One region of the Geomonas subterranea genome, then DNA from elsewhere that is predicted to be linked to it. Evidence: riboswitches for the same ligand, from Rfam matches in the RefSeq annotation. Region 1 holds a riboswitch; the other holds the start of a gene.

Region 1 (5,322 bases):
TTCCTGCTCGGCGATCTTGAACCTGCCGTTTCTGAATGTGGCGAAAAGCTTGAGTGTTATCTTCATGCGGCACCTGCGTGTTGGCTCAAACGGAAAAACCCGGCGTGACTTCCGTCACGCCGGGTAGAGGTGGTTCCTAGAAGTTCCAGAACTCGTCGATTTCCGCGTCGGTGAAGTCCCACACCGCGTTGTGCGGTGCGACCGGCTCGGTCTTGAAGAAGTCCGGCAGGCGGTCGTGGACGTTGGTGAGACCGGCCTTCTGGTTGAAGTCACGCTCCAGTTTCAGGATGTGCTTGCCGAGGTTGGTGACGTCGTCGCCGGTGAGGGCGATGCCGAAGCGGGCGTTGATCATGTCGATCAGGGCCGGCAGGCACTCCGGGATGTCCAGCGCCGGGAAGGCGACGAAGATGCACATACCGGTGGAGTCGACTGCTGCGGTCGCGATCTGCAGGTTACGGGAAAGCTCGACCTGGCCGTCCTTCTTGAGCGGATCGACGTAGCCGCCGACGTTCAGGATGTTGGTGGCGATGGTGTAGCCGGAGGTGTGGTCGGCGCCCATGGTGCTGGTGGCGTAGGTGATGCCGATCCCCTTGACGGAGCGCGGGTCGTACGCCGGGATGCCCTGGTTCTTGACGACCGGTACGCGTGTCACGCCGTAGGTGCGGCCGACGGAACCGGCGCCGCCGCCAAGAATGCGGCCAAGGGCGGTACCCTTGCCGATCTCGTCGGTCAGGAGGCGGAGCATTTCCTTGGAGTCGCCCCAGTTGAGGATGCCGGCTTCCATGGCGACGCCAAACATGACGGCGGTCTCGATGGAGTCGATCCCGATGTCGTCCATCAGGTTGTCGGCGCGGGCGATGTCGTCGAGGTTGTCGATGCAGCAGTCAGCACCCAGGCCCCAGATGGTCTCGTACTCGAAACCGGAGGTGACGTATTTGCCGTCCTTGTCGTTGTAGACCTGCGAGCACTGGATGATGCAGCCTGCGTGGCAGCCATGTTTGGGCTTGCCGCCGCGTGCCACGATGGTGTCGTGCATGGTTTCGCCGGAGATCTTGTCGTGCCCTTCGAACTGGCCGGTGGTGAAGTTCCTGGTCGGGAGGCCGCCGGCCTCGTTGAGGATGTTAACGAGGACGTTGGTGCCGTAGGTCGGGAGACCCTCGCCGGAGACGGGGTGCTCGAGAACCGCCTTGGAGAACGCCTTGGCGGCAGCCTTGAATTTTTCGGGATCGGCGATCTTGACGCCCGGGGCGCCTTCGCCGTCGATGGAGATGAACTTGATCTGCTTGGAGCCCATGACCGCGCCCAGGCCGCCGCGGCCGTGGCTGCGGATCTTGCTGTCCGGGTCCTTGACGGAGATGTTGGCTGCGGTCATCTTCAGCTCGCCCGCCGGGCCGATGGTGAGGACGCCGGTCTTCTTGCCGAGGCGTGCCTCGACCGCGTCGATGACGGCGAAGTTACCCAGACCAAGCAGTTCCTTCTCCTCGCTGATGGTGACGCCGTTCACGCCCACAGCCAGGTTGTACCAGGTGCCGTCTTTCGGTGCGCCCTCGATGATCAGGGCCTTGATGCCGAGTTTCGCCAGCATCTGTGCGGCGGTGCCGCCTGCGTTGGACTCCTTGATGCCGCCGGTCAGCGGGCTCTTGGCGCCTGCGGAGAGACGGCCGGAGTTGGCTGCGGCGGTACCGGTCAGAAGGCCCGGTGCGAAGCAGAGGACGTTCTGTGCGCTGAGCGCATGGCAGGTCGGCGGAACTTCGGCGGCCACGATGGTGGAGGTGAGGCCACGGCCACCCAGGCCTGCCCATGCTGCCGGAACTTCTTCGATCTTGGTGGTGAGGTCGGTCATGTTGACGCGAAAAATCTTATCCATGCTTTTCAAGCTCCCTGTTTTTATTTAGTTCTACCGGCGCTACCTGCGACCGGGACTCCTTTCCAAGAGGGAGGCTCCGCCGTTTCCAGCGAAACCCGTTGGCCTGGAGCCATGAGGGACGGTCCCTTTTAGGCTGCGACGGCTCGGAGATTTTTTGATGCGTGACTGACCCGACACCGCTTACGCATCTGTTGCATGTGTTCGGACCTGCGCGGCGGTTGGCCCGCAGGCGGGTTTGCCTATCCCACAGCGGGGAGTGCGGGGGCGAATGATTATTCGCCCCTACAGGTGTTACGGTATCTGCTGCCCCGTTTGCCGTTTGATTTCCCCCTCCCTTGACGGGAGGGGGTAAGGGGGTGGGTGAAGTTGCCATCAGTTATGCCGGTGGCGCCTTCCCCCTCACCCTGTCCCTCCCCCGCAAGGGGGGAGGGGACGTTGGGGCGAGTTCTTACTACATTGCGTCCTTGAAGATCTGGATGACCTGCTCGAGGGTCGCTTTGCGCGGGTTGGTGAACTGGCAAGCGTCCTTCTTCGCGTTCTCCGCCATGATGGCCAGGTCCTCTTCCTTGACGTTGAGGGCCTTGAGGCCGGTCGGGATGCCGATGGAAGCGGAGAGGGTGCGGATCCTGTCGATCGCTTTCTGGCCGGCTTCGGTCACGGAGAGGCCGTCGACGTTCTCGCCCAGAGCCTTGGCGATGTCAGCGAAACGCTTCGGGCAGGCGATCAGGTTGTACTGGCTGACGGCCGGCAGCAGGATGGCGTTGCAGACGCCGTGCGGCAGGTTGTAGAAGCCGCCCAGCTGGTGAGCCATGGAGTGGACGTAGCCAAGCGATGCGTTGTTGAACGCCATGCCGGCCAGGTACTCGGCGTAAGCCATCCTGTCGCGTGCCTCGAGGTCTTCGCCGTTGGCGACAGCCTTGGAGAGGTACTCGGCGATCAGCTCGATGGCCTTGATGGCACAGGCGTCGGTGATCGGGGTGGCGATGGTGGAGACGTATGCCTCGACCGCGTGGGTCAGGGCGTCCATACCGGTGGCAGCGGTCAGAGCTGCCGGCTTGCCGACCATGAGCAGCGGGTCGTTGATGGCGATGTTCGGAGTGCAGCGCCAGTCGACGATGGCCATCTTCACGTGGGTGTCGGTGTTGGTGATGATGCAGAAGCGGGTCATTTCGGAAGCGGTGCCGGCGGTGGTGTTGATGGCGACGAATGCCGGCATGGATTTGGTGGACTTGTTCACGCCTTCGAAGTCGCGGATGTGGCCGCCGTTGCCGATGACCAGGCCGATGCCCTTACCGCAGTCGTGGGAGGAGCCGCCGCCCAGGGAGATGATCGCGTCGCAACCGTTTTCCTGGTATACCTTCACGCCGTCGTGCACGTTGATGTCGGTCGGGTTCGGCTCGGCGCCGTCGAAGATGACGGCTTTAACGCCGGCAGCTTCCACCTGCTCCTTGATCTTGTCGGCAACGCCCATGGCCGAGAGGCCTTTGTCGGTGACGATCAGCGCCTTGGATGCGCCCAGTGCCTTGACCTGCTCGCCGGTTTCCTTAGCGGAACCAACGCCCATCAGCGATACCGTCGGAATGAAGAAACCGTAAGTCTGCTCTCCTAATGCCATTTTCATTTCCCCCTGTTGTTTTTCCGGGCTCTTCACCCGGTTCTTTTTGTTTTTAAGAAATGGTGCGGTGTTGCATACACTTTCCTAAAACGGTTTTCTACGTTATCGCAAAGGGCGTACCAGAATTTGCCGTAAACACAATTTTTCGGGATATCGAATAATATTAACCAGATACCGTATACTTAACGGCCGCTATGTTTACCTTCGCAGTTTGTTCTCCCAAAGTTGCGTTCTGAAATCGAACAGTTGCGGCGTTCCACAATGGAACATTTGCTCTTTTGTGGAACGACCGTTTTGAGCAGCGAACCGCTGGTGCCCGCCTCGCCCGCTTGTTGAATTCAAAAAGACAAAAATCGGTTCGTTTCCCATGTATTCACCAGCTTAGTTCCCCCCTCATTAGTACCTGATCCCGCTTTTTGCTCCGAATCGGGACAATTGGTATCGATATTGCCTTTGTATACAGGCGAGGCATGTTTCCGGAGGGATGAAGGCATGGCACTGATCGATACCTACGGCAGGCGGATCAACTACTTGAGACTCTCGGTCACCGACCGCTGCAACATGCGCTGCTGCTACTGCATGCCGGCGCAGGGGGTGGCGAAACTCGAGCATAAAGAGATGCTGAGCTACGAGGAGCTGTACCGCGTCTCCGCCGCCTGCGTGGCGCAGGGAATAGAGAAGATCAGGGTGACCGGCGGGGAACCGCTGGTGCGCAAGGGGCTGGTCGACTTCCTGGGGCGACTCTCGGCGCTGCCGGGATTGAAGGAGCTGGTACTGACCACGAACGGTCTGCTGCTCGAGGAACTGGCCCAGCCGCTCAAGGATGCGGGGGTGGCCAGGCTCAACATCAGCCTCGATTCGCTGCAGCCGGAGACCTTCGCGCGGATCACCCGGGGCGCCGATCTGCACCGGGTGCTGGCGGGGATAGAGGCGGCCACCAAGGCGGGCTTCGGGCCGCTCAAGATCAACATGGTGGTGATGCGCGGGGTGAACGATCATGAGATCCTGGACTTCGCCGCCCTCACCCTGGAAAAGCCGTACACGGTCCGTTTCATAGAATACATGCCGACCCTCAAGGACGAGGGGTGGGGCGCCCAGAGCATGCCGGGGAGCGAGATCCTCGCTGCCATCGCCGAGCGCTACCCCCTGCTGCCGCTGGTCAGTTCCGAGATGGCGGGGCCGGCCAGGAACTACAAGATACAGGGGGCGGCGGGCGCCATCGGGATCATCACCCCGGTTTCCGGTCACTTCTGCGAGAGCTGCAACAGGATAAGGATCACCGCTACCGGCCGGGTGCGCGGCTGCCTCTTCTCCGATCAGGGGACGGACCTGAAGCCGCTTCTCGCCTCGAATGACCCGGAGGCGCTGCGGCAGACCCTGAAGAGCATCGTGACCCAGAAGCCGGGAAGGCACCACATCGCCGAGGAAGGGGCCGATCAGGCGGTGGTGAACATGTCGAGGATCGGCGGGTAAGGCAGGGGCCAGGGGCTGGGGGGTGGAGACGGCGATTACCGGGGCTGGGGGACTGGCTCCTCAGGTGCCTGTCCCCCTGACAAACTCGGCCTACACGGAGGAAGTTATGAGCGCATCGGTAGTGGCGGTCAACATAAGCCGCAACAAGGGCGAGAGAAAGAAGGCGGCGCCGGAGGTGCACCTGCGGGAGAACTTCGGCATCATCGGTGACGGTCATGCCGGCGACTGGCATCGGCAGGTGAGCCTCCTCGCCCAGGAGAGCATAGACAAGATGGTGCAGTTGGGCCTCGCGGTGGGCGCCGGGGACTTCGCGGAAAACATCACCACCCGCGGCATCGACCTCATGCACCTCCCGATCGGCGCGCGG
Region 2 (5,322 bases), 850 kb from region 1:
TTCTCGCCGAAATTGGGCGTCTGGGTGGCCATCAGGAAGAAGGAGGAAACGGTCTTGATGCCGGGTGCGGGCCCCACGGTCTGGAAGGCGGCGCGCAGCACGTCGCCGGTGGTGCCGGTCGCGCCGGCTACCTCGCCGTCGGCGTCACCCTCTCGCACCATCATCCCGGCGAAATAGAGGTTGTCGGGTGCGGTCAGCATCTCCTGGGCCTGCTGGGGGGTGAGCCCCTTGGACTTCCTCAGTTCCACGAGCTTACCGACGTAGGCGTCGAGCTTGGGCGAAGTGGCGGGGTCCACCAGTTCCACGCCGGCGAGGTTGATCCCTTTGGCAGCGGCCGCCGCCTGGATCGCATCCGGCTTGCCCAAAAGCACGATCTTGGCCAAACCTTGTTCCACGATCTGTTGCGCGGCGAAGAGCATCCTCTCGTCGTAGCTCTCCGGCAGGACCACCGTCTTGAGTTTCGATTTCGCCTTGTCGTGAATCTGCTTAACCAACGGCATGAGCATTCCTCCGTAATTGAATTATAAAACCGTGTTAGGTTATATAACCCAGCAGGCGGGATCGGTCAATAAAAAAGCCGTCGTCCGGGGCTTAGCGGGAGATAGGTGTTCCGCACTCCTCGGGGTCCCCCTGCAGTTTGGCGACCGCATGCGGCACCGCTGCCCACACGAAGCCGATGTTTTCGGTGGCGCCTTTGGGGCTGCCTGGGAGGTTGATGATCAGGGTGTTCTTCCGGATGCCGGCGACGGCGCGGGAGATGATGGCGTGCGGGGTCTTCTTTAGGCTTTCCATGCGCATCACCTCGCTGAAGCCGGGGAGCAGCCGCTCCACCACGCGTTCGGTTGCCTCAGGGGTGACGTCGCGCGGCGAGACGCCGGTGCCGCCGGTGGTGAGGATGAGGTCGTAGAGGCCGCTGTCGGCCCATTCGATGAGCTTTTCTGAGATGAGGGCGCCCTCGTCGGGGATGACGCCGGTGCAGGTGACCGTGACGCCGCGTTCTTCGAGCCAGGCCCGCAGGGCGGGCCCGCTGCCGTCGGCACGCTCGCCGGTGGAACAGCGGTCGCTGAGGGTGAGAATTGCTGCACGCATGGTGGTGGCTCCTTTATCTGGCGGGCGGTCCGACAGGTCCGACTGGTCCGACTGGTCCGACTGGTCCGACTGGTCCGACGCCGCGGGACTGGATTATTGTTCGCGCTTGAAGACGCCGCTCTTGCCGCCTTCCTTGTAGTGCAGCTTCACGTCGGAGATGACGATCCCCTTGTCCGTCCCCTTGCACATGTCGTACACGGTGAGCGCGGCTACCGTGGCGGCAGTCATGGCTTCCATCTCCACGCCGGTGCGCTCGAAGGCACGCACGGTGGCCATGACGCCGATGGTCCCTTCGGCTTCGTCCACGTCGAACTCTATGGCAACGTGGTGAATGGCGAGCGGGTGGGAGAGCGGAATCAGGTCAGGGGTCTTCTTGGCGCCGGCGATTCCGGCGAGCCTCGCCACGCCGAGGACATCCCCCTTGGCCATCCTTCCGGACACGATGGAGTGAACGGTTTCCGGCTTCAGGGTCAGCACGGCGCCTGCTACGGCGGTGCGCATGGTCGGGGTCTTCTGGCTTACGTCGACCATGATGGCGTTGCCGCTGGCGTCAAAGTGGTTGAACGACATGTTAAACCTCCATTTCCAAAGTGGGGTCGAGCAGGTGCAGATCTACTTCCGCACCGGCGGCGAACTCGGTCGCTTCCGCCGGGAGGATGGCCAGCGCGTTGCAGCGCAGCATGGTCTTCAGTATTCCGGTGTTCTGATCGCCGGAGGTGCTGGCTATATAGCGCCCCCCCTCGATGGCGACGTGGACGCGCAGGAAATTAACCTTGCCGGCTTTCTTGCGGACCCCTTCTTTCAGGACGCCGCGCACGGTGCGGCGGAACACCTTCTCGTGCCCCATCATGCGCAGGATCGCCGGGCGGGCGAACTCCTCGAAGGTGATCATGGTGGAGACCGGGTTGCCGGGGAGGGAGAAGACCGGGACGTTCCCCTTCATGCCGAAGGCGGTGGGGCCGCCGGGCTTGATGCCCGGCTTCCAGAACTGCTCCACGACGCCCAGTTCCGCCAGGACTTCACGCACGAGGTCGCGGTCTCCGGCGGAGACCCCTGCCGACGTGATCAGGACGTCCGCCTTCAGTCCCTCGGAGAGCAGGGCGCGGTGGCTCTCCCTGTCGTCGCGGGCGATGCCGAGTATCACCGGTTCGGCGCCGCAGAGCTTGATGGCGGTGGCGAGCGCAAGGGTGTTGCTGTTCACGATCTGGCTCTCCCTGGGCTCGGTGCCGACCTCGACCAGCTCGTCACCGGTGGAGAGGATGGCCACCCGCACCTTGCGGTAAACAGGCACCAGCACCGTTGAGAAAGAGGCCATAAGGCTCACCTGGGGCGCACCGATCACGGTTCCCCGTGGCATGATCGTCTCGCCGCCGTGCACGTCCTCGCCCTGGAACCGGATGTGGTCGTGCTTTTTCACCTGTTGCAGCAGCTTCACGCTCTCCGCCGTGTTCTCGGTCTCCTCTATCGGGACGACCGCATCGGCCCCCGGCGGGATGGGGGCACCGGTCATGATCCGCGCGGCGCACCCCGGCGTCACCGCGTCCCCGGAGCTGACGCCCGCGGGGATGTAGTCGGTGACCTTAAGGACGGTCCCCGGCGCGCAGTCGGCGCTCCTGACGGCGAACCCGTCCATGGCGGAGTTGTCCCAGCGCGGCATGTCCGTCGGCGCCACGTACTCCTCGGCCAGCACCCTTCCTGCCGCCGCCAGCAGCAGCACCCTTTCCACACCGGCGGGCGCCACCTTCTCGATCACCATGCGCCTGGCTGCCTCGTAGTTTGTCATTTGTTTCCCCTGGTAATGGCGATATAGAAAAAGGCCCGACCTCCGGTAAGGAAGAGGGGCCCGTGCGCTCGTGCGGCGGTGCTTCTCCTTTCCAAGAGGGAGGCGGTGCCGTTTCCGGCAGCACCCATCGGTCGCGGCGCCCTGGGGAATTTTCCCGGTAGACGGCGCGGCTCGGAGATGTTCTGCATATTTTCACAAATCCATAGCATATTTGGCACCAAATAAACAATTATTTTAGGTTAAGGGGCCCAGCACCCTGACCTCAATGCCTCTCTAAGTCGCGCCGCAATCGCAGTTTCCCCGTTGCTTTAGGTACAAAGGCGCAGCCGTATACTTTCCGGTTTCCGCCGGCGCGCCGGCTCGGGTGGCTTCATTAAAGTGGTTGCTTTCCATTTGACAAACGGAGTATCGTTTTGCAGAGTGTGCATGGTGAAATGGCTGCAAAGACCCGCACCAACGGCGGTTTCGTTGCCACTTTTCACCACAATTATCTGTTTTTACGAGAAAGTCATGTCCTTAATCGATACGTACGGCAGGCGCATCAATTACCTTCGTCTCTCGGTCACCGACCGCTGCAACTTACGCTGCAGCTACTGCATGCCCGAAGAGGGGGTGGAGAAGCTGAGCCATTGCGAGATGCTCTCCTACGAGGACCTGCTCAGGATCTCCGCGGAAGCGGTGGCCGCCGGGATAGAGAAGATCCGGGTGACCGGTGGCGAGCCGCTGGTCCGCAAGGGTATTCTCGGTTTCCTGGCCGAACTGGCCGCGCTGCCGGGCCTGAAAGAACTGGTCCTGACCACCAACGGCCTCCTCTTGAAGGAGATGGCCCAGGGGCTGAGAGATGCCGGGGTGCAGAGGCTCAACGTGAGCCTCGACTCGCTCAAGCCCGAAACCTTCGCCGCCATCACCCGCGGGGGTGAACTGCAGCGGGTTCTGGACGGGCTCGAGGAGGCGGAGCGGGTCGGTTTCCCGCCGCACAAGATCAACGTGGTGGTGATGCGCGGGGTGAACGACGACGAGATCCTCGATTTCGTGGGGCTGACCCTTAAGCGCCCCTACGCGGTCCGCTTCATCGAGTACATGCCCACCTGCGGCGACGCGGACTGGCGCGACCGCACAGTCCCCGGTGCCGAGATCAGGGAGCGCATCGCCCGGGAGTACGCCATAGAGGAGAGCACCAACAGCGAGCGCTCCGGCCCTTCCAAGAACTTCCGGGTCCAGGGTGCGCCTGGGTCGCTGGGGATCATCACCGCCATGACCGGGCACTTCTGCGACGGCTGCAACCGCCTGCGGGTGACCGCCTCCGGCGTCGCCAAGGGGTGCCTGTTCTCCGGGGCAGGGGTCGACCTGAAGCCGGTGCTGGCGACGGGTGACGACGGGCTGTTGCGCACCGAAATCAGGCGCATCGTCGCGGCCAAACCGGGGCGCCATGAAGTGACCGATGAAGGAGTCGAAACCAAACCTTTCGCCATGTCCCGCGTGGGTGGCTGAAAAAAAGGAGAACGCATGATCGGGAAGATAATCGCCGTCAATATCAGCAAGAACAAGGGAGAGAGGAAGACCCCGGTACCCGAGGTCACCCTGCGCGAGGAGCACGGGATCGTCGGAGACGGCCATGCCGGCGACTGGCACCGCCAGGTGAGCCTGTTGGCCCAGGAGAGCATCGCCAAGATGCAGGCGCTCGGGCTGGACGTGAAGGAAGGGGACTTCGCCGAGAACATCACCACCGAAGGGGTCGACCTGGTGAGCCTCCCCATCGGCGCCAAGATCGAGCTGGGGGAGACCCTCCTCGAGGTGACCCAGATCGGGAAGGAATGCCACACCCGCTGTGCCATCTATTACCAGGCCGGCGACTGCGTCATGCCCAAAGAAGGGATCTTCGCCAGGGTGCTGAAGGGAGGGGTAGTAAGGCCGGGGGATAAGGTGGTGGTGTAGGGCTGGCGGCTGCGGGGGACGGTGGTGGTGCCGGCTGCTGAGAACTGGCGTGCACGCTTTTGGTGGACGACATGGACCCGGTGGACCTGGTGGACGCTGTGGACCTGCAAGAATTTGAAAACTGAACGGCCGCGAGGCGCTTTGCGCTCGCGGCCATTTTTTTCTGCTCAGTGCTCGCAGGGGAGCAGCACAGTGAAGCTGCTCCCGCGACCGGGCACGCTTTCCACGTCGATGCAGCCGCCGTGCTCCCTTATGATGCCGTAACTCACGGACAACCCGAGCCCGGTGCCGTTGGCCTTGGTGGTGTAGAAGGGGTTGAATACCTGCCTCAAGTTTTCCAGCTGGATGCCGACCCCGGTGTCGGAAATCTTCACCTCGTAATGGTCGCCGCTTCCCACCGGAGCGCTCCTGATGCAGAGCGCGCCCCCTTGCGGCATGGCCTGCACCGCGTTCAGGATCAGGTTGGTGAACACCTGCCGCAGCTGGTCCTCGTCACCCTCGATCACGGCCGTCTC

The links. Region 1 has a riboswitch for molybdenum cofactor ahead of KP001_RS01170 (aldehyde ferredoxin oxidoreductase family protein). Riboswitches for the same ligand answer to the same signal wherever they lie in the genome.
Region 2: another riboswitch for molybdenum cofactor. It lies ahead of KP001_RS04885 (molybdopterin molybdotransferase MoeA); the one in region 1 lies ahead of KP001_RS01170 (aldehyde ferredoxin oxidoreductase family protein).

Annotation. Positions count from the first base shown of each region.
Region 1 covers NZ_CP077683.1:267,306-272,627, forward strand. Annotated here, with positions in the region: gene KP001_RS01165 (MoaD/ThiS family protein) at 1-66, opposite strand, end outside; gene KP001_RS01170 (aldehyde ferredoxin oxidoreductase family protein) at 137-1,867, opposite strand; molybdenum cofactor riboswitch at 1,907-2,028, opposite strand; gene KP001_RS01175 (iron-containing alcohol dehydrogenase) at 2,319-3,482, opposite strand; gene moaA (GTP 3',8-cyclase MoaA) at 3,975-4,955, shown strand; gene KP001_RS01185 (MOSC domain-containing protein) at 5,062-5,322, shown strand, end outside.
Region 2 covers NZ_CP077683.1:1,112,488-1,117,809, forward strand. Annotated here, with positions in the region: gene pta (phosphate acetyltransferase) at 1-500, opposite strand, end outside; gene KP001_RS04875 (MogA/MoaB family molybdenum cofactor biosynthesis protein) at 592-1,089, opposite strand; gene moaC (cyclic pyranopterin monophosphate synthase MoaC) at 1,183-1,659, opposite strand; gene KP001_RS04885 (molybdopterin molybdotransferase MoeA) at 1,661-2,872, opposite strand; molybdenum cofactor riboswitch at 2,941-3,061, opposite strand; gene moaA (GTP 3',8-cyclase MoaA) at 3,383-4,363, shown strand; gene KP001_RS04895 (MOSC domain-containing protein) at 4,379-4,807, shown strand; gene KP001_RS04900 (cache domain-containing protein) at 4,975-5,322, opposite strand, start outside.